Regions from separate parts of the Bacillus haimaensis genome, predicted to be linked through region 4. Evidence: riboswitches for the same ligand, from Rfam matches in the RefSeq annotation. Region 4 holds a riboswitch; each other region holds the start of a gene.
The links. Region 4 has a riboswitch for S-adenosylmethionine ahead of ABN702_RS18310 (YezD family protein). Riboswitches for the same ligand answer to the same signal wherever they lie in the genome.

Region 1 (7,682 bases), 430 kb from region 4:
ATTTTGCTTCCTGTTTATTATCGGCCGCACCCATCGCATAGAAGATTGGCACAAAGTGTTCGTTCCCATAAGGCGGAACTGCTTTTGCCGCATCAGGTGCTAAACTTTCGTAATGGAACAGGGCTTTTGTATCCCATTTTTCCAGATGAAGGGCTAGCCACTCATCAAAGCCGAGTGCCCACTCATCCACTTCCCCCTTGCCTTTCGTCCAATCCAACTTCGTGAGATTATGGACCGTTCCGCCACTGCCAATGATCAATACATCCTGTTCTCTCAGACTCGCCAAGGATTTCCCGATTTTATACTGCTCTTCAGGGGTAAGATGTGGGTTGACCGACATCGAAATGACCGGAATATCCGCATCTGGATACAGCAGTCTCAGAACCACCCAAGCCCCGTGATCCAGACCGCGTTCTGTGTCCATCTCATAAGGAATACCCTTGTCCGTGAAGAGATGCATCATTTCATTTGTGATCTCCTTATATCCTTTTGCCGGATATTTAATTCGGAACAAAGCTTCCGGAAATGCACCAAAATCATATATCGTGTCATATTCCTCGACACGGCTCACCTGTTGAGTCCTTGACTCCCAGTGGGCGGAAAATAAGACAATCGCCTTTGGTTTCGGCATCATCCGCCCCAGATGATTTAGAAACTGTGTATACTCATTGTCCTCTATCGCAATTAACGGTGCCCCGTGTGCAATAAATAAAGATGGCATCATGCTTTCTTCTCCTCCTTCAGTGAATCAAGTAGCCAATTCATATAGGCCTGATGGATTTCCATTGTTACGGTATGTCCTGCCTGGTATGGATGGAATGTGATGTCTGCTCCAAGCGACTGGAAATAATCCTTAGCGGCAGTTCCCCACTCAAAAGGCAATACCTGATCCATTTCCCCATGAGAAATCAATAAGGACATCTGATCGACCGGATCTATCTTATATTCATCCTTCACGAATCCTGGAATATATCCGCTTAGCGCCACAATTCCCTTGATGCGATTCCCAAGTGTCAGACCAAGTGACATCGACAGGATGGCTCCTTGACTGAATCCGAGCAAGTATAGTTGCGCTTTGTCAATCGGATACTGTTCGATCGCATAATCAATAAAGCTGGTCAGCTTGACAATCGCCTGATCGAATACCTCCCGATGCGGTCTCCCATAACCTTGTATCGTGAAATAAGCGAAACCAGGTGGATGCTCAAGATGTCCCCGAATACTGAAAATGTAGAACTGCTCTTCCAACCCTTCTACAAGCTGCAGCATATTCTGTTCATTGCTGCCAATGCCATGAAATACGAAAATGGCTGGATATTTTTTAGTCGAATCGAGTTTCTTCGGTTGACGCAGCTCATAGATCATCGGTGATTTCATGTTCACTCGTCCCCTTTTGTTATTTATTAAGAATAATATATTCATATTAAGAAACTTATAGTTAAAAAGAAAACCCTTTGAAAAGGTTTGTTGTTTCATAATATGAACATTTGTTACTTATAAGATAACAAGGTGCCTTCTAGATTGTCAACCATTTTTTTGCTAAGATAGAATTAAGTTTTTTATTAGGAAACCTTAGAGGTGAGAAAATGGAAATAGGCTCAAAAATTCGGGCAATACGTAACCGAAAAAAAATAACCATTGCTCAAATGTGTGAAGGCACCGGCCTTTCAAAGGGATTTATCAGCAATGTCGAAAACAATAACACCTCTCCATCCATCAGCACACTGCAGACGATATCGAATTATCTGGGAGTTCCACTTCCCTATCTATTATTGGAAAAGCAGCAGCATATGCGGGTAGTGAGAAAGGCGGAGCGAAACTACTCCACTTTTAATAATTTGAAAATAGAGCATTTGACGTCCAAAGGCGGGCTACGAATGATGATGGTTGAATTCCCTCCCGGTGCTTCCATGGGAGAGGCGAATGCCCATGAGGGAGAGGAAAGTCACCTAGTATTGGAGGGGAAAATCCTTGCAGAACAAGGGGAGGACTCCAGTATTCTTGAAGAAGGCGATTCCTTCAGCTGGAACGCAAGTGTCCCCCATTTTGTCAAAAACATAGGAGACGGGAAAGCCGTCGTTTTAATAAGCATCTATTCTGATACGGAACTGCATGATATTTTTTAAATAGGAATCACGAAATAAGAGGCCTTCGGGAAAGTCCATTGAAGCTGACTTTTCGAACGGCCTCTTCTTTATTTTGCAAGATTCCCGACTATCTTCGCGAGTTTCCTTATTCCTTCTACTATCTCCTTCTCCTCCGCATAGCTAAATGAAAGTCGAAGATACTCTTTTCCTTCTGCCTGATCCAGGAAGAAGTGCTTCCCAGGAATGTAGGCTACCCCTTCTGCCATGGCCTCTGCCAGCATTTCTGCGGTATCGACTCCCGGAATCCTCACCCAGGCAAAATAGCCTCCTTCGGGCACAAACCAAGTGACGGATGTTGGCATGATTGCCTGCAGGGCGGAGAGCATGGCCGCACACTTTTCGCGATAGGTCCTCCTCAGCATCTCGAGCCTTTCCTCGAAGTCGATGTTTTCCAGGAAAGTGGCCATTGTGCTATGGGCAAACGGATGATCGAGGTCTTTTTTGAACCACCATTGTGCTGTAATGAAATCACGCGCTGCTGCTACCCAGCCGATCCTCATGCCGGGTGCTACGACCTTGGAGAGCGATCCGATATGAAGCACCCGTCCTTCTTTGTCCATCGACTTCAATGTTTCGGGGCTTTCGTTGAATGCAAGCTCCCCATAGGCATCGTCCTCGATTATGAGAAAATTGTAGGAGGAGGCAAGCTCCAGCAGATGCTTTCTCCGGTCTGCTGTCAGTGTGGTCCCAGTAGGATTTTGAAAGGTCGGGATGGTGTATAGGAAACGCGGCAAAGCGAGGCCGTTCTGTTTTCTTTCTGCCAGCTCTTTTTCCAATAGATCAGTCTGAAGACCCTGCTCATCGACCGGAATGGATATGTAATGATCCGTGTAGTTCTTGAATATTTCCAAAGCCTCCATATAGGTTGGTGCTTCCATTGCAACGACCGCTTCCTCGTCAAGGAGGATCCGGGCAACCAAATCTATCGCCTGGCATGCACCGGAAGTGATCAATAGCTCCTCTTTGGAAACACGCATTCCACGCTCCGCCAATCTATCTTGAATCTGCTCTTTCAGCTTATCAATACGTGGACTTCCTAGATAGTGAAGAGGTAAATCCCTCTCCTCGTCCAGGAGGAGCGCCACTGCCGCCTTCAGCTCCTGATCAGGAACAAGCTCTGGTGCAGGATATCCCGAATTCAGCCGAATACAATTCTCCGGGATATTTGGCATCCACTCACCAGGCGGACTATTCTTCAATGCAGCTTTTATGTTGTTGGAGAAAAAGGATTCAGCGTCCATGTTCACCATTCCTTTCCGGGGACAGGTCCCTTGTCCCCACTCATTTAAATTGATTTTAAACTTCTTCCTTAATCAGTACCAGTAATTCCTGTTTATAGTTTGCAAACTCTCCAAATTCTCGAAAAAATTACTTCTTGACATTACCTCTTCAACCTATTAAAGTGATAATTATAAATTTTTAAAAAAGAATATACGTTGTATTCTCTTATCGAGAGTGGCGGAGGGACTGGCCCTATGATGCCCGGCAACCGTTCCATATGGAATTGGTGCTAAATCCTGCAGGACATATCTGTGTTCTGAAAGATGAGAGAGGAGCATCCCGATATATATATTGCGGTGAAACCTCTCTTTTCAGGGAGGTTTTTTTATTTTTTATTTTTTATGATTCCTCCCTGGCCAAAAAAAGAAAAAACCTAAAGGGGAGTCATGAGCATGAAGAAGAAATCAATCGTGAAATCAGTTTTTGCCGCAACACTATCATTATCACTACTTTTAACAGGATGTTCTTCCGGAATTCCGGACAGACTGCAGGAGCCAAGGAAAAGGTATCTTTTGAAAATGTACCGGAGCGCTTTGCGGAAGGCGAAGGTGCGAAAATCAAGGTCATCCGTAAAATCGGAGGCGATGATCATACCGCTCAATTCCTGGCAGGTGCCAAACAGGAAGGAGAAGCACTCGGTTTTGAAGTGGATGTATTCACCGCAAACGGGGACAGCGCGAAGTTCCACGATGCGATCGAGCAGGCTATCACTCAGGATTATGATGGGGTCATCCTTTCCCACGGGGACGATGCCGCGACTGTAGAAGGAGTAAAGAAGCTGGTGGAAGCTGGCAAAAGCGTCGTGACGTTTGACTCCAATCCGGATGTCGGAACTGTAGCAGGAGTGACACAGACCTCCCAGGACGATGAAGCACTTGCAAAATTGGCGCTAGATCAGTTGGTGAAGGATTTCAATGGGGAAGCAAATATTGTTTACCTTTGGGTGGACGGTTTTCCTCCAATGGTAAGAAGGAACGCAGTCTATAAGGACACGCTTTCCGGCAATCCCGGCATCAAGGAAGTGGAGCGATTCGGTGTGGCAGCTGCTGATACATCCGTTCAGACCCAGAATGCCGTAGCTGCAATGCTGAATAAGCATAAAAAAGGGGAAATCGACGCCATCTTTGCAACATGGGATGCCTTCGCAATCGGTGCGGCACGCGCGATCCAGGAAGCAGGACGTGACGAGATCAAAATTTACGGAATCGATGTATCCAATGCCGATCTTCAGGAAATCCAGGCGGATAAAAGTCCATGGAAATATACAGCTGCAGTAGATCCGAAACTGATTGGTGCCGTCAATCTGCGTCTGCTTGCAAAGAAGCTCGCTGGCGAGGAAACACCGGAAACCTATGACCTCGAAGCATCCCTCATCTCCCAGGAGGAGCTTCGCAAATCGGATCAAGCCGTCAATATGGTGAATCTCGCAGATATCATTAAAGGCTGGGGAACCTCCTCCGCATTTGAAGAGGACTGGATGAAGGTGCTGAAGGAGCATTATCAGAAGTAGCCAGTATATCGGGCACTCTCTTATCCTAGTGAAGAGAGTGTCTCATTTTTGTGAAAGGAGGACATGACATGGCAGCACAAACTCTTCAAATGACCGATATCTCGATCGAATTTCCGGGAGTGAAAGCATTAAGTCAGGTCGATTTTACAGCGGAAACCGGTAAGGTACACGCTTTGATCGGAGCCAATGGTGCAGGAAAGTCCACACTGATGAAGGTTCTCTCTGGAGCCTACAGTCACTATACCGGCCAAATTGCGCTTGACGGAACCCCCCTCCCCATCCGCACGCCAAAGGATGCACAGGACTTTGGCATCCAGACGGTCTATCAGGAAGTGGATACCGCACTAGTTTCCTATTTGACGGTCGGGGAAAATATCATGCTTGGAAAAACAGTCCGTGAGAATAGGCAGTTCATCGATTGGCGGGGGCTGCATTATAAAGCATCCCTTGTGCTGGAAAAACTGAACATCAGGCTTTCCTCGAAGAAGCTGGTAAGCGAGCTGACACTCGCGGAAAAACAAATGGTGCTGATCGCAAAGTCCATTGCCACCGATTGCCGATTCTTGGTTCTGGATGAACCTACTGCCCCGTTAAGCCAGACGGAGACGAAGGAGCTTTTCCGTATTATAGAAGACTTAAAGAATCAAAATGTTGGCATCATCTTTATTTCTCATCGGCTGCCCGAAATTTTTGAACTCTGCGAGGAGGTCACGGTGATGCGTAACGGAAAGCTTGTGTCCAGGGAAGTGACAACGGCTACTACTCAAAATAGAGTGGTGGAACAGATGCTTGGAAAGAAGCTGGAGGAGCAATTCCCGGAACAACCAGCCATGCTTGGGCAGACCGTGCTGGAAGTGAGCAATCTCTCCGACTCTACTAAACTGAATAACCTTTCCATCAAAGTCTCAGAGGGTGAAATCATCGGAATTGCCGGGCTCGTCGGCGCTGGTAAAACAGAGCTCTGCAAGACACTGTTCGGTCTATCTGACGTTACATCCGGCGACATTTTCATCAAAGGGCAAAAGGTTCAGCTAAAGAGCCCTCATGAAGCGGTGAAAAAGGGTATAGCACTCGTTCCGGAAGAAAGAAGAAAAGAAGGGATCCTTGTGGCTGAAACGGTTACGACGAACCTAACGGCTGCTTCCTTGAACTCGTTCACTTCTTTTTTCAGCTTTTTAGATCGGAAAAAGGAAAGGAAAAAAGCCAGCGAGCTTATTACGAGTCTGGGTATCAAAACCCCCTCCCCAGATACCATTGCCCAGCACCTTTCCGGCGGAAATCAACAGAAAATAGCGATCGGAAAGTGGCTGATCACTGACGCCGATGTGTACATTTTCGATGAACCGACAAAGGGTGTCGATGTTGGGGCAAAAAAGGATATATATGAATTGATTGCCGATTTGGCAAGGCGCGGAAAAGCGGTTCTTTACGCATCCTCGGAAACATCCGAAATAATGGGGATCACGAGCCGTATGTATGTATTGTATGATGGCGAGGTTTCACGGGAGCTTATCACATCAGAGACAAATGAAGAAGAAATCCTATATTACTCAGCAGGAGGAAAGTAACATGCAGGGTACCACATCACTCAGTTCGAACTCTTTGTTTCAATTTTTATATAAATATGGAACCATCCTGACCATTTTCGTATTGATTGCCGTCTTTACGATGGCCAATCCGTCATTTATCCAAGGCAACAACATCATCAGCATTCTTCGATCTATTTCGATCGTCACGATCATCGCCATTGGCATTACCGTTTCACTCGCTGTGAATGGATTCGATCTATCGGTCGGCTCTGTCGCCTCCCTGTCAAACGCGATCGTGATCTCCATGTTTGTATGGTTTTCACAGAATACTTTCATTGCCATTATGGCAGCCATTACCGCTTCTCTGATTGTGGGGCTATTGAATTCCCTGCTGATCGTAAAAGTGAAGATTCCGGATATGCTCCTCACGCTTGCAATGATGTTCATCATTCAAGGGATTGCTCTTACATATACAAGAGGCGCGGCGATCTCGCAAAACATGATCATGCCTGATGGAAACTTCTCCGAAGGACTGATCAGCCCGCTTTTCAGTAAAATCGGCCAAGTTCCCTGGATTATTCTAATCATGGGCATCGTCGTTCTTTTCGTACATGTCTTTTTAACATACACGAAGCACGGCAGGTACATGTATGTGATCGGCGGGAATGCCGAAGCCGCAAAGCTCTCAGGGATTCCCGTGAACAAATACAAAACGGTAGCCTACCTGATGTCTGCCCTTTTCGCCTCCATTGGCGGAATCGTCCTGGCATCAAGAATCATGACAGCTGAAATCAATGCAGGCGCCCCCTATCTCATGGATTCCGTTGCGGCAGCCTTCATCGGTTTCTCCGTATTAGGCGCAGGCAAACCCAACGCCATCGGAACCTTCATCGGAGCCGTACTCATCGGCGTCCTCCAAAACGGCCTCGTCATGATGTCCGTCCCCTACTACGCCATGGACATCGTCAAAGGCGGCGTACTGGCTCTGGCACTCGCGATTACGTATTACAAGATGAAATAAGATCCCATGTCCACACATGATAATTGTAGGGACATGGGACCTTTCCCACTCATTCTTCATCACTTCTGTATTCCAATAAATCCCCTGGTTGGCAATCCAGCGCCTTGCAGATCGCCTCCAATGTTGATAAACGGACCGCTTTTGCTTTTCCGTTTTTTAATATGGAAAGGTTGGCCATTGTGATTCCGACCCTC
Region 2 (7,682 bases), 1.4 Mb from region 4:
GCTTTAAAGGAAAAGATACTGTCATAGCAGTCATTGATACCGGCTGCGATACCTCTCATCCGGATTTGGAAGGGAGAATCATAGCAGGTCGGAATTTTACCGATGATGATAATGGCGACGTTGAAAGGATTACCGACTATAACGGACATGGCACACATGTTGCCGGAACCATCGCTGCCATTAATGCCGCATCCGGTGTAATTGGTGTTTCTCCAGAAGCTAAACTGCTGATTTTAAAAGCGCTTGCTGGAGAGGAAGGCTCTGGCTCCTATGAATGGGTAACATCAGCAATAGAATATGCAGTTTCTCAGAAAGTGGATATCATTTCCATGTCACTTGGTGGACCTATAGATGTTCCCGAGCTTCATGATGCAATCAAGTCCGCAGTGGATAATCAGATCCTGGTTGTATGTGCTGCAGGAAATGAGGGGGATGGAAAGCATTCTACGGAGGAATTCTCTTATCCGGCAGGCTATAATGAAGTAATTTCGGTTGGGGCAGTGAGTCTTCAGCGCAAATCGTCCTATTTCACCAATTCCAATAATGAAGTGGACGTCGTGGCACCAGGAGAAAAGATAATTTCCACGGTACCCGGAGGCAGATACGCTGTTTTCAGTGGTACATCCATGTCAGCACCACACGTAGCAGGCGCCCTCTCCCTGGTAAAAAATTTGTCCGAAAGCGAGTTTGAACGCAAGCTTACCGAGCCTGAATTATATGCACAGCTTGTGAAGCGTACCATTCCATTAGGATACCCTAAGAGTCTCGAAGGAAATGGTCTGATTTATTTAACTGCCCCTGAATTGCTGGCTGATTATCTGAAACAAATTAATATTGAAGAATCGATTGGTGTATAGGGAAACGAAACGTCAAAAAGGAATCCCAAAGGAGTTTAACGCTCCTTTGGGATTTTTTTATTTGATATTTGCCTGCTCTTTGGTAATGTCTATAGCAAGAATAACTGAACCAATTGCTTGAATCCAACTGCCCGTATTAATAATCGCTTCAATGCTTTCACTTTCCCCAGTCTTTATCTCATTTGCACCACCGATTGCCTGTAGCGAGTTCCCGATAACCTGAAGGAGGTTTCCGATGATGGCCATGGTATCGACATCTGGTCCATCCCACTCATCTCTAAGTGCTGCCGCTCCACCGAGAGCTTGGAGCAGGTTCCCACTGATAAACAATTTATCTCTAATAATCGTATCTTCCTCTATTAACAGACCAGAAATAACCGTGATATTCCCGATGGCTTGAATTCCATTGCCAATTTTTCCAATCGTGTATCCTTCCTGCCCGTCCGCTTCCAATGCATTACCTGTAGCTTGAAGCACATTTCCAACCATGTCTAAGCCCTCACTCTGCTCCTCCACTCTGACAAGGAATCTGGTACTGCTTACAGCGGAAAGGACTGTACCTACAGCCTGTATCCATGACCCGATAAGTATTTTATTTTCACTATCCATGATCTATCCGCCATTCTCTTCATACCAAAGCTTATTTTATAACAAGATAAGGTCTCATCATCTCATAGTCCTCGTGTTCTAGCATATGGCAATGCCACACATATAGTCCCGTGTATGGGCCGAAATTCATGATAATTTCTGTTACCTCTTCAGGATTTGCCCTGACTGTATCCTTTTTCCCGCATTCCTGTGGTTCCGGCGGAATAGGTGGGCCCATATACTCGATTACTCGATCTTGTGTAAAACGTTCTACATTAAATTTCCTTCGTCCCAGGATTTGAAAATCTACTAGATGAATATGGATGGGATGGGTATCCTCTGTTGTATTGATCAAGTACCAGATTTCCGTACTCCCGAGTTTCGGTTTCTCCGATATTGGAGCATCCCAATCTTTGTTATCCAAAAGCATAATTTCCCGACCATAATTGTCCATTGTATGATCCAATGTCAAAAACCTTTTAAATGCTGCGTCTTTTGTTTGGAGTTTTGGGAAATTTCCCAAGTAGGATGGGATAACACTGGTGTCAATATGCTTAAGTGGCAGTTTCACGATAAATTTCATCATATCTCTCATTTCAATTTCCTTGTCACCCTCCGGAAACGGCGCCGGTGCATCATTGGTCATGACGATACTTGTTCCTTCGAGGTTGGTAAAATCAATGACTAAATCTGCTCTTTCTGCAGGTGCAAGAGTGATGGATCTGATGCCAATCGGATGATCCATCAGACCTCTATCCGTTCCGATCTGATACATGAGCTGTCCTGAGTCCAGTTTTATTCGATAAAAGCGGCTGTTGGAAGCATTGACTACTCGGAAACGATATTTGCGAGGTTCTACTACCAAGAATGGCCATACTTTCCCATTGACCAGGATTGTATTACCAAAAAACTCCGGTACTACAGATGTTTTCAATCCTGATACCGGTTCATCCGGTTGCGTCGGATAGTAGAGAGAACCATCCGGTCGAAAGGATCTATCCTGGATGATAAGAGGAATATCATAGGCGGATGAGGGAAGTTTCAGGGAACGCTCGAAATCACTTCGTACTAGATACATCCCAGCGAGTCCAGCATATATATTGAGGCGGGTAATACCAAGTGCGTGATCATGGTACCAGAGCGTACAGGAATTCATGTAATTATCGTACCGGTAGATTTTCTGTGTAAATGTGGGGCCAACCTGTTCAAAATTTGCACTGAACCATGAGTCGGGGTACCCGTCACTTTCAGGTTCCACGACTGCACCATGTACATGAACAACTGTTCGGACTTCCGGAACATCTTTATGGGCACCATGAACCGTAAAGTCCACTGGAAGCAAATGCCTTTTTGGCAAAGCATTCATCCATTTGATGAATACCTTCTCCCCACAGTCGACTTCTATGGTCGGTCCAGGGAATATTCCTTCATATCCCCACACCGTTGTCGAGGGGAGATCGCGGTGAAGGGATTGCTTTGTTTCCTTCATTGTTACCTCATAATAGGTGTAAGTGTTGTCTTTTTTTACTGGTTCTAATTTTGGAGGAATAGGGAGTGCATCTACAAATTTTGTAAGTGAGGATACAATTTGGGTTTCAGCCATTTTTGGTTCCCCCTTATATAGGCTCTCCCCAAAGAATATTCGGCTGTCTTGCAAATTAACCCTATTTTTGTAGTTCCTTCCCCTTTCTCCCCTTACTTTCTTCTAACCCACTGGATCGATCCCATGTCATCATGGGGATGCATGTAATGGTCGAATTTTTTATATTCCTGTTCCAAATCTGTTAAGGACAGTTCATACAGGTGCTGATCCTCCTTTTTGAATACACGGAAATAGAGGAGCTTACTGATTAATTCCGACCGTCGATTTTCAACCGCATTTTTCAAAATTTCTCCCATTTTCATCACTCCTTAAATGAATAAATACAAAAAACCTCTTCCCGTCTGAGACAAGAAGAGGTTGGATTTATAAAGAAAAAAGAGACCTCAACTTATCTGCCAAGCATTGCTGCCTGCTGGAATTAGCACAGTATTCCTTATTCGAATCTGTTGCTGAAGCTTCATAGGGCCAATCCCTCCACTTCTCTGGATAAGTTACGCTATTAAGTTATGTCAGGAAAAAGTAATTTGTTATGACCATCATAAACCCGATAATCCCGATTTGTCAACTAAGAATTATTGTCGAGCCTCATGGACCTTCAGCATTTTTCCTTTTATCGTGGTGTGCTTCATCGCTTTTAGCACAATCGGACCCTTTCCATTCAAAATATCAACATAGGAGACATTATCCTGAATGGTGATGATGCCTATGTCACCAGCAGCCACTCCTTGTATTTTGGATATGGTGCCGACGAAGTCGACCGCTCTGATTTTCTTTTTCTTTCCACCATTGAAATAGAGCTTCATAATATCCTTGTCCAATTTCGCACTTTTTGCTTCTTTAATAGTTGGGCGTGTATTTATTTTCATATCAAATTCAGATGTTGCCCGAAAAACTATTTCTTTAGTTGGAGCTTCTCTTTTCGTTATCTTAAATCCAATATAAGATTCGATTTCTGCGAGGAATTTTTCTTCATATGGAGTAACGAAGGTAATGGCTTTTCCTGAATTTCCTGCACGAGCCGTCCTTCCTGTTCGATGAACATAGCTCTCCTTCTCCATCGGCAGGTCGTAATTGATCACAAGAGAAACATTTGCGATATCAATCCCTCGTGCCGCAACGTCCGTTGCTACCAGATAGCGGAATTTCCCTAGTTTGAAATCATTTATAACAGCAAAACGATCCTCTTGCACCAAACCTCCATGCAGCTTGTCACATGGATAGCCCGCGCGATCTAGCTGACGATATACATCATCCACCTGAATCTGAGTTCTGCAAAAAACAATACAACTATCCGGGTTCTCCACTGTTGTAACAGCTTTCAAAAGAGAGAACTTATCATTCTCCTGAACTTCTATAATTTCATGAACAATTTTATCCGTTGTGATACCTGTACCTTGAATTTCAATATGAGTTGGTGTTTTCATATATTTATGAGAAAGCTGCTCGACATCCTCTGGTAATGTCGCGGAGAATAGCATCGTCACCCTATCGGTGGGCAACTTTTGGATAATGGCTTCCACCTGATCAATAAAGCCCATATTTAACATTTCATCCGCTTCATCTATAACAAGATACTTTAAACGCTCCACATCAAACGTCCCTTTTTCCATATGATCGAGCACCCTGCCAGGTGTTCCCACCACCACATGAGACTTTTGCTTCAACTCCAGCTTCTGCCTATCAAATGGCTGCTTGCCATAGATCGCAGTGGCTTTAACCCGCTTGAACCTGCCGATATTCGTTATATCCTCTTTGACCTGAGCTGCAAGCTCCCGGGTTGGAGTCAGAACGAGTGCTTGAGGTTTATTCTCCTCCCACTCTACAAGTTCACAAAGCGGTATGCCAAATGCTGCTGTTTTACCGCTGCCTGTCTGTGATTTCACGACGAGATCTTTATTCTCCAAAGCATTGGGAAGAACTTTTGCCTGGACTTCCGTAGGAACGGTATATCTTAATTTTTCAAGAGCGCTAACTATCTCTTCACTTAATTGGAAGTCTTTAAAACTATTTTTCATGCTGTACCCTCATTTTTCTTCTATTTACAACAGATTCATTATACTTCATTATCGTTTGTAAAAAAAATAGACCCATTTTAGTCTATTTACTTCAAGCTAATCTTCCTGTAAGAAGGTCACTTTTAATTCCACTACCTCTGATCTGCTGCCAATTCGTATCGGCGGTCCCCAAAAACCGAACCCCGAGGAAACGATAGCATGTAAGCTGTTTTTCTTCAGGTAGCCCCAATCCAGTTCGAACATCCTTTTGGTAATGAGGTGATTGGGCATCATTTGCCCTCTGTGGGTGTGACCAGACAAAATAATATCAATTCCGCTTTCTTCTGCTTCCATTAACTGGGTCGGCTGATGATCCATGGCGATGATGGGAAGATTATGGTCCAGGTTCTCTACTAAGTCTTTTATGAGTTTCCTTCTTGAATCTGTTTTATCTTTCCTACCCAATATATAAAAGCTATCCTCGACTTGAATTACTTCATCCATCAAAATCTGGATATCTAGCTTTTTCATTTCCTCTAAAAATGCGGGAATTTCCCTTCCGTAATACTCGTGGTTGCCAAGTACACCGTATATCCCCATTGGTGCATGCATATTCGTCAGAATCGCCCCCATTTGCTTCCGTACAAATTGTTTTGGATCATCATCAATTATATCCCCAGGAAGCAGGATCAAATCCGGTTTTATACTTTCCACAGTTTTTACGAGCCGACTCACATGTGCCCTACCGGATAGCTTTCCAAAATGCATATCAGATGCTACAGCGATTTTCAGTTCCTTATGGTTTTTCACCTTTTTTGGTATAGAGATTTCGTAGCTTCGAATTACCGGACTGTATGCGTTGAACATTCCTAATGCCATGAGCAGCATGAAGATGATCAAAGTAACATTTCCGGTCCAAATGATTGCAGCTTCTTCTGATAATGGACTCCACTTCAGCAGGAATACAGTTAAATTGGCTATAGGGAAAAGAAGTAGACCGTATTGCACCACCGCAAACCAATAGGAGCCGATGATGGAGAGGAAACTAAGTAGCTTCAACAGCCTTCCGAGAATATAGGAATACGCGATTATTGCTACAATGATGCTAAAAAGGATGTGGTGTTCCCAATGAAAAGCCGTGCTTGCCCAGATCCACACATTCCACCCAAGATAGTAAACGAATATATTGTACAACGAAAAAAATGCAAAAATCGATAAAACAGGACGAAGCTTCAATACGACAACCCCTTTGATGATTATATCTGCATTCATTATAAGTCATTGAAACGGAAATCTATAACAAACTGCATCAAAAAACTGACCCCCGAGATGGAGGGTCAGTTTACTAGAGTGGATTTTTTTAGATAGGAGTCCAATATAATATTTCCAAAAGGGATAAACGCTGCGATTACTGCCCCAGCTATCCATTTAAACGACCATCTGACTTTATACGTTACATAGGCAATGACGAAAAGATAGGTGATGAAAAGGAATCCATGGATTGCCCCTACTACACTTACCACCTCCGGAATATCCAGACCATATTTTATCGGCATGGCAATAAACAACAGGAGTAGCAGCGAGCCCCCTTCAATAAGTCCCATTACTCGAAATCGATCGATCGGCGTCTTTTTCATAGAATATAAACCACCTTAATATTTGCTAGTTGTTTTCTGTATTATAATGGATTTCCGGGCCTTATAGCGGATAGAAAGTTGACAATCCTGTGAAGTGGAAAGCTGTGAAAGTGTACCATTTATCATTTTTTTGATTTCCGGCAATATATCAGGTAGCCCAGCTGGATCAATATGGTCAAAACAAGTGCTGATGGAAAGATGACAATGAAAGATGCTACTGCAGCCAAATCACCCCAGGTCGGATCTGATAAGTGAATATAAATGGAATAGAGGACAGACAGAAAAAAACTGATGAGTACGCCATAAAACATGATTTTATATTTTTTCAATGCTAGTTCCCCCTTGTTCACCACATATTTCAATGCTCAAAACATCCCTGTTGATAAGTATATTATTTAGATTTGCTAAATAACCCTAAAGGAAAAAAACAGTGCAGTTATAAACCGCACTGTTTCATACTAATCCTCATTCGTGAAATTCCTTTAGTGCCAGAATACCTGCTTCCAAATAGTCCATGAATTTCTTTTCCACCTCAGGATCCAATGTTCCAGGCATGCACTCCTGGATTTTTTTAAAGTTATAGATGATCATCTCCGTCTTTAACCCTCTGCTGACCAATACACTGTTCAGCCATGTAGCATATTCAGTAAAGGTATTGGTGTCGTTAAGTTTATAAGCGGTATTCAGATATAGGAAATGATAGAAGTTGTCTTCTATTGTTCGTTCCTTCCCCTTTTCTCCAAACTTTTCTTCCAAAAAGGGGAAGTCCTTGTACATCGTTGCCACCACTTTTTCAACTATGGGCGTTACATCTATATCGCCTATATCGGCTTTTATTTTTTGTACGGTAGGAGACATTATCAGTTTGGTCATGTTGCCACAACCTTATATCTGGTGATAGTCGGTATAATTGCTGCCAACTCCTGGTCCGGATACTTTTTTTCCAACTCATGAATGCGTTTATAATCCTCGCCCTGCACCCAAGTAAGAAACGCTTCTTTGG
Region 3 (7,682 bases), 560 kb from region 4:
TAAAGGACGTCCCGGTTCTGGAAAGTCTACGATGCTGAAAAAACTGGCCAAAGCAGCAGAGGATAGAGGCTTTGACGTGGAAGTGTACCATTGCGGCTTTGATCCATACAGTTTGGATATGATCATTTGCCGCGAGCTCGGATTCGCCATTTTTGACAGCACTGCACCGCACGAGTATTTTCCTGATCGGGAAGGCGATTCGATCATCGATATGTATGAAATCACTATCAGAAACGGGACTGATGAGCGTTACGAGAAAGAAATCCAGCTCGTAAAGGACCGTTACACGGAATCTATGTATGAGGCAATCGGCAAGCTGGCCGAGGCCAAGAGATGGCATGAGAAGCTGGAAGCAATCTACGTCAAGGCGATGGACTATAGCATAGTGGATGAGTGGACCAAGAAGATTCAGGCGGAAATAGAGGAGATTGCGGAATCGAAATAGACTTCGTGAGAGATGTACCCTGAAAGTCAGTTTTGTTGGCTTTTGGGGTTATTATGTTTGCTACTGAGGGGGGACGGTGCACAACCGATGCAGGGATGGTGCGAATTTTGTCAGATATTGCTTGTGGGCGAAAACCTTCCTTTAGCGGGCGGAAAATTCGATTTCCGGGCGAAAACCTCCCTTCTCCGGGCGCAAATCAAGATTTTCGGGCGAAAAACATTCGTTTCCGGGCGCAACCGGCAAATCAGACATATAAAAAGGCCTAAACTCACTGCACGCCATATTATAAGTCCCTTAGACAACTTCGGAACAGCCGCAATCGTCTCAAAACACATAAAGGAGCCATCTGTAGTAAAACGGATGGCTCCTTAAAAAAATTTATAAACGAACGCGTACCTCCACACCAAAATGATCGGACACGACCTCTTTATTTTCCCCGTTGAAAATCACTTGGGACGAGTCAACGTCAACCTGCTCACTAGCAAGAATAAGGTCGATCCGGAGATCCTGCTTGTTCTCATCCCAGCCGGCAATTTTGCCACGCACTGTGATGCCGGAATCCTTCTCCTTAGCAAGCAGGTAGGTGTCATACAATCCATGATCCACTGTCAATAGCTCATAGCCTTCCTCTTTAATATGGGCACTGTTATTGAAGTCACCCATCAAAAAGAACGGTGCGGTGCGAGCTTTTACGGCATCAAGTAACTGATCGATCTGATAGCGCGCAGGCTCCTCTTCATCCGTCCACCAGCCTAGATGACAGGTATAAAAGGAAAGCTCCCTCTCACCATATTCCACCGTCACACCAACAATCTTCCTGGTTTTCCAATAGGCCGTATCCTCACCCTTGGAAACAAAGAAGGAATGCGAGGCTACAATTGGAAGCCTGGTCAGGATTGCAAGCCCTTCTTCATACGTGTCATACCCCATATGGGCGAAATCCCAGACGAGTTGATAATCGGGGACTCCAAGGTTCGCAAGCTCCTGCTGCAGCACAAGGCCGAAGTTGTTATCTTTTATATAATCCCGGACGAGGGGCGCATCGATGCTCTGACTAACCTCCTGAAGAGCAATGACATCGTATGCTTTTTCCTTGATGGTTTGGGCGAGATGCTGAATTTTCTCCATTTGATTCTCTTCCTGCCAGGAGTGGCAGTTTAAGGTTAGTAGGTTCATCCTATTACGCTCCTAACAAATCTTGAATATCCGATTTGATGACATCGGCTTTTGGTCCGTAGATTGCCTGTACGCCTTTGTCTTTAACAATTAAGCCTAGTGCGCCATTTTCTTTCCATTTCGCTTCGCCTGCTACAAGCTCACGATCCCTTACCGTTACACGAAGGCGGGTCATACATGCATCCACATCGTCAATATTGCTTGCTCCACCTAATAATTCGATGATCGCAGGTGCCAAAGAGTCATTTGAAACAGTTGCAGCTGAACCGGCAGCGCCTTCCTCCTGCTCGATATAGTTTCCGTTGCGACCAGGTGTTGGGAAATTGAATTTCTTGATCAAGAAGTTCGCTACTGCAAAGTTCAACCCGAAGAATACAAGACAAGCAATCACAAAGTTAACAAGGTCTAGCCAAAGGCCAGCTTTTACAATCATCGGAGTACGAGTCAAAAGCTCGATCACACCAAAGGCATGGACACGGATGTCGATTACATCCACGATTGCAAAGGCAAGTCCCGTCATGATCGCATACACCACATAAAGCAATGGAGCGGCAAACATAAACATGAATTCAATCGGCTCTGTTACACCAGTCAGAAATACTGCAAGACCTGCAGAGAAAAACATGGATTTGTACTTTTTGCGCTTGTCCTTGTCCACATTGCGGTACATCGCATACGCAATACCAATCAATGCAGCGCAGGAAAGAATCATTTGCCCCACTTTGAAACGCGCTGGAACGACTTCTTTTAACAATGCTTCATAGGACTCTTTATCCCCGGCAGATAGATAGTTATTCAAATCCGCAATCCAAGCAAGCCATAGTGGATCTTGTCCATATACGACCTGGCCGGCACTGCCGCCTGTCGCAATCGTATATGCTCCACCAAGGGCGGTATAGTTCATTGGTACCGTTAACATATGGTGCAATCCAAATGGCAATAGAAGACGCTCTAATGCACCGAAAATGAATGGTGCAATAATAGGAGCCGTGTCACGGGAAGTAGCGATCCAACGGCCAAAGTCATTCAGCAACCCTTGAATGAACGGCCATACGAGAGATAGTACGATTGCCGCAACAACAGATCCGACAATAACAACGAATGGTACAAAACGTTTTCCATTAAAGAAAGATAACGAATCAGGTAATTTACTATAGTTATAAAATTTATTGAATAGGTTTGCGCCGAGGAAACCGGCAATGATCCCGACGAATACTCCCATGTTCAATGCAGGTGCACCAAGAACAGAAGTGAAATAATCGCCTACAATCAATTCCTGACCGAATAGTGACGTGAAAGTCGCTTCCGGATCGGCAAGCATATCATTATTTACCCCAAAAATAGCTCCGGTAATACGGTTGATCAATACGAATGCGATCAATGCTGCGAACGCACCGCCAGCACGTTCCTTCGCCCATGATCCACCGATCGCTACAGCGAATAGGATGTGCAGATTGGTAATGATGGCCCAACCGATATCCTCCATCACTCTTGCAATCGTTTGCACAAGCACGATGTCTCCACCCGTCATGCCAACCAACTTGCCAAGGGAAATCATAATACCAGCAGCTGGCATAACTGCCACTACGACTAGCAACGCTTTCCCGAATTTTTGCCAAAAATCAAAAGACAAAAAGTTCTTCATATTAACAGCCTTCTTTCTTCATTAGTAGTATATAAAACTTGAAAACGAATTCATTTTTATGCAATTATATGTAACTTTAGTGCAACCGTTTGCATTTTTCTATTGTAAGAGATGTCCTCTCACAATGCAAGTAAAAGATTCAACAATCATCTAAATTTAACAAAGTACATTTATTTGCAAAAAGTGTTATTGTGAGAAAATTATTTATTAGCGCAATAATCTTTCTTTCGTGGATTTTGTATACATCCATTTAGAAAAGAAGTAAACTATGTACCGTACTAATTCGGACAATAAAGGAGAACCTATACAATGAAAAAATGGATGAGCATACTATTGACAGCTTTACTAAGCATCGCTGTTCTGGCAGGGTGTAACACTGAAAATAAATCTGAATCAAAAGAAACGGAAGCAAGTGCAGCTTCTGATAATGATAACGATAGCAAGCAGATTACAGCATTAGTAGGCCTTCAAATGGAAATGATTCAAACTATCCGCGAAAATTTGGAGCCGGTTACAGCATATGAACAATCCCAGGATGCAGCCCTGCAGGAACAAGCGGTATCCTCGAGCAAACAAATTGCAAACGAGCTTCGCGGACTTGAGATCCCTTCCGACTTAAGCAAAGAGCTACAGGGAGACATGAAGGAATCCGTTGAATTGCTGGCACTTTATTTCGAGGAGCGAGCGGCAACATTAAAGCCCGATGCAGACCTCACTGAAATGGAAGCGGCATTTGCAGCATTCCATGAGAAGATCGGAGCAACATTCGAAAAGGCTGGATTGCATGCGCCTAATTTCGAGAAAGACGTAAACTAATTACTTTATAGGGAGCCACTTGTCGTAGAAAACGCGGCAGGTGGCCTTTTTTGGCTCTATTTTCAAAGGTTAACGGATCCGAATTTGACGTTATGCACAAAAAACAATGGTTTACGCGCAAAAATATTAATATATGCACAAAAAATTAATTTTATGCACAAAAAATCAAATTTACGCACAAAAATGGTTGTCTTTTGCACGAAACGCAATATTCGCCAAAGTTCTACATCGTTCCTAGCCGCCTGCATCATTCAAACTGTCCAAAAGGCTAAATTAACCAAACAACCAACAACATATCTCCTACGCTTCCCGCATAGCATACTACAGACATATTTAGCCATCCGAAAGACTTGTTTAATCCTGAGTTTCATGATAGGATTTATCTAAATTAATAGTTATTTTCTTATCCAGAGAGGTGGAGGGACTGGCCCGATGAAACCCGGCAACCGCACAGGTGTGTGCAGGTGCTAATTCCAGCAAGACAATTTGTTCTTGGCAGATAAGTAGATGGACGGGTTCCCATTCCAAACTTCTTCTTATCGAGGAAGTTTTTTTATTTGCCGGAAAAGTAAAGACGAGGGGAAGATAGGGGATGAAGTTTGGTTTTTGGTTACCGATATTTGGCGGATGGTTGAGAAATGTAGAGGACGAACAGATGCCGCCGACCTTTGATTACGCAAAAAAGGTCATTCTGCAGGCGGAAAAGCTTGGCTATGACACGACATTGATTGCAGAGTTATTTTTAAATGATATAAAGGGCCCGGAAGAGGATAGCTTAGAGGCTTGGTCAACGGCTGCGGCACTTGCTGCTGTGACGGAGAAGATCGAGATCATGACTGCGATTCGTCCAGGCTTCCATAATCCTGCGATTGCGGCAAAAGCGATTGCGAATATTGATCATATCAGCAATGGCCGCCTTACCTTGAATGTCGTTTCTGCCTGGTGGGAAGAAGAGGCGCGGCAGTATGGCGGCATTTTCACCCAGCATGATGAACGGTATGAACGGACGAAAGAGTTTATTGATGTGCTGAAAGGGCTTTGGAGCGAGGACTCCTTCAGCTATGACGGAAAGTACTATCAGCTTAAGGAAACGAAGCTTTTTCCGAAGCCTGTGCAACGACCGAATCCGATCCTCTATGCAGGGGGCGAGAGTCCGAAGGGGAAAGAGGTTATTTCCTCCTATTGTGATGCGTACGTCATGCATGGTGGAACGGTGGAAGAGGTCGCCCGCAAAATAGAGGAAATGAAAGAGCGCAGAAGAAATACGGAGCACCATCCTTTTCAGTCGTTCGGGATGGCCGCCTATGTCATCTGCCGCGATACAGAGGAAGAGGCGGAAAAGGAGCTTGCTAGAATCACAGATGTGAAGGAGTCCGATGCCTATGCTGGCTTCAAGGATTTCACCAGTAAGTCACAGCTTGAGCAGCAGATCCAGCTCCAGGACTATTCGGTATCAAATAGAGGGTTGCGGCCAAACCTGATCGGTACGCCGGAACAGATTGCTGAGAAAATAAGAGAGTATGAGGAAGCAGGCGTGGACCTGCTCTTGCTGCAATTTTCCCCGCAGCTGGAGGAAATGGAGCGCTTTGCCCAAAAAGTGATGCCCCTTGTGCAAGGGGAACGGCTTGCTCAACCATAAAGCACATTCAAACCAGGAGACTTGAAGAAATTGGAGGAAGATACGATGAAAAAGATATATATCTTGCATGAAAACAAAGAATGGACCGACCATTTGACCAATAGATTAAAAGAATTGGACCTGCCATTTGAAGAGTGGCATCTCGACGAAGGGCTCGTGCCATTGGTTGATGCGCCACCTGAAGGGGTGTTTTATAACAGAATGAGTGCATCCTCCCACACAAGGGACCACCGCTTTGCACCGGAATTGACGGGGGCAGTGCTTTCGTGGCTAGAGCATCATGGCCGAAAAGTGTTGAACGGCAGCCGTGCGCTTCAGCTTGAATTGAGCAAGGTGAATCAGTATACGGCACTTGAGAAGCAGGGGATCCGCACGCCGAGGACGATTGCGGCAGTTGGAAAAACCAATATTATCGAGGCGGCAAAGAAACTGGGAACTGAGGCGTTCATCACGAAACACAACCGCGCCGGAAAAGGGCTGGGAGTCCAGCTTTTTCAATCCACGGCAAGCCTCGAGGAATATTTGTACGGTCCGACCTTCGAGGAACCGGTTGATGGGATCACGCTGATCCAGGAGTATATCGAGTCACCGGAATCCTATATTACGAGATGCGAGTTTGTAGGTGGTAAGTTCCTCTATTCGGTGAGGGTGGATACGTCTGAAGGCTTTGAACTTTGCCCGGCGGATGCCTGCCAGATAGGCGATCTGTTCTGTCCTGTCGGGGAAGAAGTGGAAGAGAAGCCAAAGTTTCGCATTGTCGAGGATTTTGCAGATCCAATCATTGAAAAATATGAGGCATTCCTTAAGGAGAACAACATCCAGGTTGCCGGAATCGAATTTATCCGAAACGCAAATGGTGAAATTTACACCTATGACGTCAACACGAATACGAACTACAATGCTGATGCCGAAAAAGTGGCAGGGAAATTCGGCATGCTCCAATTGGCAAAACTGCTTGGTGCGGAGCTGGAACGAGCATAAGAAAAAGGTGCCAGACGGGGTCTGGCACCTTTTTCATTATTCTTTTAGAAAAAGATATGGCCCATGATTGCAATGACAGGCAGCGTAATCAATGTACGCAGGATGAAGATGATGAACAGGTCCTTGAATGATACGGGTACCTTGGATCCCAGTAATACGCCACCGACCTCGGAAAGGTAGATGAGCTGTGTCACGGATACGGTTGCGACTACGAAGCGGGTCAGTTCGCTTTGGATATCCGCACCTAATACGGAAGGCAGGAACATATCGGCAAATCCGACCATCATGGTTTCCGATGCCGCCTTCGCTTCAGGAATCTGCAAGAGCTCCAACAGCGGAATGAACGGTACTCCCAACCAAGTGAACAACGGCGTATTCTCCGCTAGAATAAGGGCGATTGTACCGAACGCCATGACGATGGGCGCGACACCCATCCACATATCGAGGACATTTTTTCCGCCCTCGATGAAGAATTTGCTGATGCTTCTATTTTTCGCAGCACGTTCCACAGCCTGGGAGTAACCCCATTTTAATGGTGTGTAACCCTCTGGAATCAATTCTTTCTCTTCTTTTTCCTCACCGTTGTAATACGTATCCGGCTTCCAGGAAAGTGGAGGAATACGCGGCATGATGATGGCAGCAACCAGCCCAGATAGTGCAACCGTTGCGTAGAAAGGGACAAACATTTTCGCCAGGCCAACCTGGGAGATGACGATCAGACTGAATGTAATGGAAACAACGGAAAAGGTCGTTCCGATTACCGCTGCTTCGCGCTTAGTGTAATAGCCCTCTTCATATTGCTTACTCGTCAATAGCACCCCGATGGTCCCATCCCCAAGCCAGGAAGCCAATGTGTCGATGGAAGAGCGTCCCGGTAAAGTGAAAATTGGTCGCATGACTTTCGTTAACAAAGCTCCGAAGAACTCCAATAGTCCATAATTCAAAAGCAGAGGTAAAAATAATCCTGCAAATAGGAAAAC
Region 4 (7,682 bases):
ATTAATCTTTACTCGATACCGGGATTGCCTGCGCCGTGGCACGAAGCATTAAAAATCTCACCCCGAACACGGAAACGAGCACGCCAAGCATCGCAATGACCGGATACATATTCTGTTCGATTAATAGCTGAATCAAGGTGTAGGACAGCACCATCGATAAAACCGGGGAAACGACCCAGACTACCAGCAGCTGCACGACAATATCCTTTTTCAGCACCGCTCTTCCCTGTTTCACAAAACCGATCCCGATTATGGACGAAGTCGTAATCTGGGTGAGTGGGACAGGTATGCCAAAAAGGGAAGCAACTGTCACAATCCCCGCTCCTGTCCCTGAGATAACACAGCCTTCCTCCAGCTTGATCTTCGTGATTTTCTTGCCATTCGTCTCCAGCACCCGCTGACCTAAAAGCAGTGCTCCCACCGCAACAAACAATCCTCCCCATAGAATTCCTTGATTTGTGTCCATGATGCCTGCCCCGACAAGCGGACCAACGGCATTTGCGACATTATTCATGCCTGCCGAGAAGGCTTCGAACACGCCCATCAAGACAACCAGGACCGATAAGACCGGGACCGCCCTTTTGGACTTCACCCATTTGTCTATGAATCTATGCTTCAGCATCCAGCCAGCCGCAATCGCGATGAAGAAGGCGACTACCGGAGTAAGGAGCCAAAACAGTACAATCCAGGCAAGCTTTCCGGCAAAGACAGATTGATAGACGATTCCTGCACCGACTACCGCCCCAACCGTCACTTCGCTTGTGGACAAGGGGATGCCGAATAGATTGGCTAAAAATAAAGATAGAGCTGCAGACATTATGACAATCAGCGCCACCGCAACGGTAAACGTACTTTGCGGTACAATCCCGCTTCCCATCGTTCTGACCACCTCGCCGCCACCGAGCCACGCTCCAAAGAACACGGCGATTCCACATAAAACCAAAGCTGCATTTCTTTTCACAACGCCTGACCCATAGGCAATTCCCATGGATGCTGCCGCACCGCTCGCTCCAATATTCATGGCGAAAAAAAGACCAACGATGACGGCTATGGTAACTAGCATGCTTCTTCCTCCTTTAACCTCTGCCCATCTCTAATTTGTATGAAGGCCACATTCCGTTTTTCCGCTGCCGACCCAGCGCCCTGCCCTTGAGTCCCCTCCGTCGCCGACCGCCTGCGTACAGGGAAAACAGCCGATGCTCGGATAGCCATGGTCATGCAACTCGTTAAAGGGCAGATCTTGTTCGCGGATGTGCGTCCAAACGTCCTCCCACGACCAATGAATGAGGGGACAGATTTTGATGTTCTGGAACTTATCATCCCGATTCAGAAAATCCGTCTTTGCACGAGTCGGCGACTGGTCCCTTCTAAGGCCGGATATCCAAGCCTCTTTTGGGGTTAGTGCTTCCTTTAGCGGCTCCACTTTCCTTATCTGGCAGCATCGTCCCGGATCTCTTTTCCAAAGTGCGGTTCCGTGAGCAGCAGCCTGTTCCTCCAATGTGAGCGCAGGCTTCCTTTTTTCGATTTGAAGATCTGGGAACCGAGCTTCTATCTTCTTAATTACCTCGTAGGTTTCCGGAAAGTGCAGCTCGGTGTCCAGGAACACAATCTGTGCATCCGGCTTCACCTCCTGTATCAGGTCAATCAGGACCATCGCCTCCGCCCCAAAGCTTGAAGCATAGACAATTTCGTTATCCTTGTAGGTGTGGTATGCCCATTCCAGCACTTCCTTTGCACCTTTTGTTTTGGTCTCCACCGGAAAAAGCGAAACTTCTTTCCAATTCTTGAACGTTATCTTCTCCGTCATCTGTTTTGCTGCTCCTTTCTTGTCCACGAAAAAAGGCAGCCCTCCTGCATATGTGTACATGCAGGGGGACCGCCTCTAGTTTGTCTAGTCAGCGCCTATTGTTTTTTCTGAAGGCGAACCTTCTCATTTTTCTCGATTTGAATGACTTTTCCATCCTGTACCACCAAGGTGATAGATCCGAATTTCACAGATTGCAGCATTCTTTCCAAATGAACCATGACATCTTCCCATTCCGCCGATTTCAGATTGGCCCGCCTCCTCTATTCAAATGCTCCAACGCCTCCAAGGGGGGAAAGCGCCAGAGCTGGACAGTAAGCAAACTTGGGTCTTGAAAAATAAAAAACGCCTCTCCCATTTGGAAAAGGCGCATATACTAAGAATGCTGCACCTTATCTTCCAAAATGGGTATCCATTTTGCTGGAATTGGCACCTTGCTTACAGCAGGTTGCCGGGCTTCAACGGGCCAGTCCCTCAGCCGCTCTAGATAAGCGTCTATTATTGTTTGTGCGATGTTAGCTACGTTTGTTACTGCTTGATATTAAAATTAATCCTACCATACACATATGAATTGTCAACAATGTTTTTGCCTATTTTTTTGAATTTTTTATTTTTTGGGAGGATGGTCCTAGACTTGTCGATTCCCCTCTATGCAAAAAAGCTGCAGAAGTAAAAACACCTGCAGCTTTTTCTTATATACACTTATTCATTTCAATCTCTTTGCGCTTTTCCGTCACCAGTACATCCAAGTGGCGATACAGGTTGACGAATTCGCCTGGCAGCAGTCCGCCGTACTCTCCGTCCAGGTTCAGCTGCATTTTTTCATCCGTATGGACTTTGACACGGTTGGCTTTTGTGTAGATCACATGCGGATCCTTCACGTGCTCACCGCGAAGAGCAAGCGTCGCGACACGAATAAAGTCGGCGATGTTTGCTTTCTTCAAAATGATCAAATCAAACATCCCGTCGTTCATGCAGGAGTCCGGTGCAAGCTTCTCGAATCCACCGACAGAGTTGGACAGTGATACGAGGAACAGCATGATTTCTCCTTCAAAGACTTTTCCATCATATTCAATCTGAACATTGGTCGGTCTGATCGAAGGCAGCATTTCCATACCCTTAAGGTAATAGGCCAGCTGTCCGATGATCGTTTTCAGCTTGCTTGGTACCTCGTAGGAAAGCTCGGTCATTTTCCCGCCGCCTGCGATGTTCATGAAGTATTGATCATTTGCTTTCCCGATATCGACCGGCATTGGAACTCCGTTTGCTATGACATCGGCACACGCGATGATGTCATCTCTCGGCAGGTCAAGGGCGCGCGCAAAATCGTTGGTCGTTCCAACCGGGATGATTCCTAGCTGTGGACGATAATCCTGTTCCGCAAGTCCGTTGACCACTTCATTGATTGTTCCGTCTCCACCAGCCGCGACAACCAGGTCATATCTGCGTTCAACCGCAAGCCTTGCAGCCACCGTCGCATCTCCATGTCCGGTAGTAGCATGACAGGATGCTTCATATCCAGCCTGTTCCAACCTCACTAAAACCTCTGGCAAGTGTTTTTTAAACGCTTCACGCCCAGATGTTGGATTATATATTACTCTCGCTCGTTTCATTTTCCCATCATCCTATATTTATATTTAAACGCTTCTATATTAATTTCTATCGATGTATACTAGCACTCATACTTGAAGTCACTCTAATTTAACTATAATTTCCAATCGAACCTGGGTCAACCTCAAATTGACCCCAGATAACATATTAGCCTATTCCCTGCATCAGATGCAATAAAAACGAAAATTGCGAGAACCGTAAACTTTGTAACAAAAAGGGCCAGACCCCAAGCAGTACTACATTCTGTAGCAAATTCCTGCCGGGGTCTGGCCCTCTTTACAAATTTTTTATTCCGCTCGCTTATTTCTGCTCTTCCACGTTTGTTTCTTTTTTGTCGGTGTTTTTTGGTGTGCTGATTTCGTTTGTCAGGCTGTCGATGCTGTTGCGGATGTTGCCTTTGCCTGAGAAGTTTTCGATCAGCTCTTTTACGTCGATGCCAGATGATGCTTTCAGGGATTCCTGAAGCGTGGACATCAGGTTCGTTGCGTAGCCTGTGATTTTGTTGGCACCGCCGTTTTCACCGCTGCTGCCAGTGTCAACAACCGTGATCTTGTCGATGTTACCAAGTGGAGCTGCCACTTGCTTCGCGTATTCAGGAAGCATTTTGATGATCATATCCAAGATAGCCGCTTGACCGAACTGTTCGAATGCTTCTGCGATCTTTTCCTTCGCTTCCGCTTCTGCAAGTCCCTTCAGACGGATAACTTCCGCTTCGGATTCCCCTTGCGCTCTTTGTGCATCGGCTTTTGCGATACCATCGATACGGATCTTTTCCGCTTCCGCTTTTGCCATTGCCTCGATACGGTATTTGTTCGCATCCGCTTCGGCCATTTGCTTCGCCTTGTCTGCTGCCGCTCCCTGTTCCACAGAGTAACGGTCCGCATCGGCTTTCTTCTTCACTTCGGAATCATACTGGCGCTCACGACGCAGAATCTCTTTTTCCTCAAGCTCAATCTGCTTTTGACGCTCGATGATCTGGATCTGCATTTGCTGCTCCGTTACTTCTTGCTTCGCGCGCGCTTCCTCAAGGTGGTACGCCTGGTCGGCACGTGCTTTTGCGATATCCTGCTCTCTGCGGTACTCCGCGATTTTCATTTGGTTCTCTTTTTCCGCTTCCGCGATTTCCGTCGCACGCTCAAGCTCTGCACGCTGTGCATCCTTTGCAGCTTCTGCACGTTTGATACGTGTTTCTTTGTCCGCTTCTGCAGTCGCAATATCCGCATCACGCTTCACTTGCGCGATACGTGGCTTTCCTAGAGATTCTAAGTATCCGTTGCTGTCACGTACATCTTTGATTGTGAAGGAAACGATGATAAGACCCATCTTTGCCAAATCCTGAGACGCTACGCGCTGTACTTCCTGTGAGAATTTCTCGCGATTTTTATAAATTTCTTCTACTGTCATGGATCCCAAAATAGAACGCAAGTGACCTTCTAGTACTTCACGCGCTTCGTTTTCCATGTCTTCTTTAGCTTTCCCTAAAAACTGCTCGGCAGCTGTTGCAATATCACCGATCGAGCTGCCGATCTTGATGATTGCCGTACCGTCTGCCATTACAGGTACACCTTGCTCTGTGTATACTTCCGGAGTTTTAACGTCCAGTTTAATAGAAAGCAAGCTTAATGGATCGGATTGCTGGAACACCGGCACGATAAACGCACCGCCGCCTCGTACAATCTTAATCTTGTTTCCTGCTTCGTCCACGTGTACATTTTTTCCGCCTAGATAACTACCAGTAATAATTAGCGCTTCGTCAGGTCCTGCCGTCTTGTAGCGTGCAACAAACACGACTACCAGTGCAAAAATCAGGATGGCGACGACTGCGATAATGATGGCGATTTCTCCAAATACCATGTGCGATTCCCCCTATTGATTATAAGATTCTAATACTTTTTCGTATGGGGTCACAAAAACTACCCCTTTTTGGACATCGATGATCAGTACTTCTGTTTCGTATGGGATTGCTTCATTCTCAAAGCTCTGCGCCGATTTGGAGACGGTGCTGCCGCCGATGCTCAGTACCACTTCCCCAAAGCCATCCTTCGGTATCGAAATGATGACCTTGGCAAGCTTCCCTTTCATGTCATCATCCGAATATCCGAGTGAAGCCTCGGCAGAACGGATCGGCACAAAAACGAATACATGCAGCAGAGTGACTAATATACTGGAGATAACGGTGGATGCGCCCAACACAAACCAATCTGTCAGTGGTGAAAACTTATCCAGCAAATAGCCTGATGCACTGAACACCGTCAAAAATGATAAAATAAGTGCCGGATCCACAGGTATTGCATCAAAAATCCCATCCACAATATCAGACAGCAGAATATAAATAAGTGTTAAGCTTCCAAAAACAATGAGACCCCAAAAATAAAGCTGCATCATTTCCATTCCAAACATCGTCATAGGCAATCGGTCCTTTCTTTTAGGACAGGTTCCTTGTCCCACCTTTTCCTTCAGCGCTTTCAGGCTTCTCCCAACTTCACGTCGACTGATCGCCTCCCCCATTTGTACTTCCAGTAGTATATACGGAAGAAATCCCCCCAGGTTTCAAAATTTGGCAAAGATTATTTACCAACTGTTTAAAAGCTTATAGAAGGTGTAAAATAGAAAAGAGACAATTATGAATATATGAAAAATTAATTACATCTCTTCCATAATAAACCAAGCCAGAGAGGAAAACCATTACAAATGATAAAAAAATTACTGATTGGAACATCCTGCGTCGCACTTCTTGCGGCATGCAATCCACTTGAAACGTTGTCCAGCGAAGAACCTGTCCTGATGAGCAGTCGACATGCTTCGAAATCACCTGAGCTTCCACCCGTCAAAGAGAAATGGGAAGGATTTTTCAACAAGGAGGTAGCGGTCGTGGAGGAAGAACCTGAAGAAGAGACACCAACAGAACCTACTGAAGAAGAAGAGGAGCCGAGCGAACCCGTGACAGGAGAACCGGATGCTCCCTCTGAAGAAGAAGCGATCCCGGTTGTCGCAAATCCGACAGCGATCAATGTGATGGTCAATAAATTCTGGGCCTTGCCGGATGGGTACCGCCCTCCCGACCTGATCCGCCCGAATGTGCCGTTTTCCTTTGGCAACGAAAACAGCGACCGATCGAAACTGCGCAAGGAGGCCGCCGAATCCCTGGAGATGATGTTTGCCGGCGCTCTCCAGGAAAGCATCGAGCTGTATGCCCGCTCCGGTTTCCGTTCCTATGAAACCCAGGAGTCCATTTTCAAAAATGAAATTGCAACCTATGGCTACGAGCAGGCCGTCCTGTATGTGGCCCGTCCCGGAACAAGTGAGCACCAGACCGGACTCACGATGGACATCACCGCCAAAAGCGTAGGTCTGGAGCTTGTCGAAAGCTTCGAAAACACTGACGAAGGCAAATGGCTCGCTTCCAACGCCCATAACTACGGTTTTATCCTGCGCTATCCGAAAGGGAAGACGAATATTACGGGCTATGCATTTGAGCCTTGGCATTACCGTTATGTCGGGGTGGATATTGCGACGGATATTTTTAATAGAGGGATTACGTTGGAAGAATATATGGGTGATGTGAGGGAGTTTTAAGATTTAATGAGGGCAAGGTGCTGCGGGAATGCGGCGCCTTGCCCTTTTTATGTGGGTTGCGGTTGAGGGATGATGAGCTTTTCGCTTCATTCGTTTGGTGGAAAAACCCGTCATCGGCTTTATGATGAGCTTTTTGCTTCGCTTGTTTGGTGGAAAAGCTCATCATCGGCTTTATGATGAGCTTTTCGCTTCGCTCGTTTAGTGAAAAACCTCGTCATCGGCTTTATGATGAGCTTTTCGCTTCGCTCGTTTAGTGAAAAACCTTGTCATCGGCTTTATGATGAGCTTTTCGCTTCGCTTGTTTGGTGGAAAAGCTCATCATCGCATCCGACAACGCCCCATTCTCCCCATTTAAACAAAATATCAGCCGTTCGCACCACTGAAACTAACAAATTGGTTCTTTTCCTCGCACGTTTGTAATTCCGGGAATGAAAATCCCTACACCGCGCTCTATTTCCATCCGCGAAACCACCATTCTATACGTTTACGCCCGATTATTGGATTTTACGCCCGCTTTCTCGCATTTGCGCCCGAAAAACAAAATTTGCGCCCGATGTTGTGGGCTTTTCGCCCGATTACACCTACTTCTCGCCCGAACGCCAAATTCCGACAAATCCCACAATCTGCTTCCCAGACCCGCACCATCGCAACCCCGCTCCACCGCCATCCCACTGAAACAACAAAAAAGAAC

Region 1: linked by a shared signal. The riboswitch ahead of ABN702_RS16190 (sugar ABC transporter substrate-binding protein) and the one ahead of ABN702_RS18310 (YezD family protein) in region 4 are both predicted to bind S-adenosylmethionine.
Region 2: linked by a shared signal. The riboswitch ahead of ABN702_RS01930 (Fur-regulated basic protein FbpA) and the one ahead of ABN702_RS18310 (YezD family protein) in region 4 are both predicted to bind S-adenosylmethionine.
Region 3: linked by a shared signal. The riboswitch ahead of ABN702_RS21115 (LLM class flavin-dependent oxidoreductase) and the one ahead of ABN702_RS18310 (YezD family protein) in region 4 are both predicted to bind S-adenosylmethionine.

What each region holds. Positions count from the first base shown of each region.
Region 1 covers NZ_CP158164.1:3,166,135-3,173,816, forward strand. Annotated here, with positions in the region: gene ABN702_RS16170 (DODA-type extradiol aromatic ring-opening family dioxygenase) at 1-724, opposite strand, end outside; gene ABN702_RS16175 (alpha/beta hydrolase) at 721-1,377, opposite strand; gene ABN702_RS16180 (cupin domain-containing protein) at 1,587-2,126, shown strand; gene ABN702_RS16185 (PLP-dependent aminotransferase family protein) at 2,195-3,388, opposite strand; SAM riboswitch class I at 3,591-3,698, shown strand; partial or broken gene ABN702_RS16190 (sugar ABC transporter substrate-binding protein) at 3,821-4,938, shown strand; gene ABN702_RS16195 (sugar ABC transporter ATP-binding protein) at 5,007-6,506, shown strand; gene ABN702_RS16200 (ABC transporter permease) at 6,508-7,488, shown strand; gene ABN702_RS16205 (helix-turn-helix domain-containing protein) at 7,538-7,682, opposite strand, start outside.
Region 2 covers NZ_CP158164.1:421,499-429,180, reverse strand. Annotated here, with positions in the region: gene ABN702_RS01945 (S8 family peptidase) at 1-857, shown strand, start outside; gene ABN702_RS01940 (DUF6944 family repetitive protein) at 915-1,466, opposite strand; gene ABN702_RS01935 (multicopper oxidase family protein) at 1,498-3,048, opposite strand; gene ABN702_RS01930 (Fur-regulated basic protein FbpA) at 3,141-3,344, opposite strand; SAM riboswitch class I at 3,434-3,541, opposite strand; gene ABN702_RS01925 (DEAD/DEAH box helicase) at 3,621-5,063, opposite strand; gene ABN702_RS01920 (metallophosphoesterase) at 5,160-6,314, opposite strand; gene ABN702_RS01915 (DUF3817 domain-containing protein) at 6,380-6,679, opposite strand; gene ABN702_RS01910 (hypothetical protein) at 6,802-7,008, opposite strand; gene ABN702_RS01905 (hypothetical protein) at 7,145-7,552, opposite strand; gene ABN702_RS01900 (antibiotic biosynthesis monooxygenase family protein) at 7,549-7,682, opposite strand, start outside.
Region 3 covers NZ_CP158164.1:4,151,832-4,159,513, forward strand. Annotated here, with positions in the region: gene ABN702_RS21095 (PRK06851 family protein) at 1-445, shown strand, start outside; gene ABN702_RS21100 (endonuclease/exonuclease/phosphatase family protein) at 824-1,621, opposite strand; gene ABN702_RS21105 (PTS transporter subunit IIBC) at 1,626-3,266, opposite strand; gene ABN702_RS21110 (hypothetical protein) at 3,576-4,082, shown strand; SAM riboswitch class I at 4,483-4,588, shown strand; gene ABN702_RS21115 (LLM class flavin-dependent oxidoreductase) at 4,675-5,721, shown strand; gene ABN702_RS21120 (ATP-grasp domain-containing protein) at 5,767-6,702, shown strand; gene ABN702_RS21125 (YjiH family protein) at 6,747-7,682, opposite strand, start outside.
Region 4 covers NZ_CP158164.1:3,594,904-3,602,585, forward strand. Annotated here, with positions in the region: gene ABN702_RS18300 (anion permease) at 2-1,063, opposite strand; gene ABN702_RS18305 (phosphoadenylyl-sulfate reductase) at 1,094-1,807, opposite strand; gene ABN702_RS18310 (YezD family protein) at 1,903-2,025, opposite strand; SAM riboswitch class I at 2,194-2,298, opposite strand; gene ABN702_RS18315 (diacylglycerol kinase) at 2,497-3,417, opposite strand; gene ABN702_RS18320 (SPFH domain-containing protein) at 3,716-5,269, opposite strand; gene ABN702_RS18325 (hypothetical protein) at 5,282-5,923, opposite strand; gene ABN702_RS18330 (M15 family metallopeptidase) at 6,107-6,991, shown strand.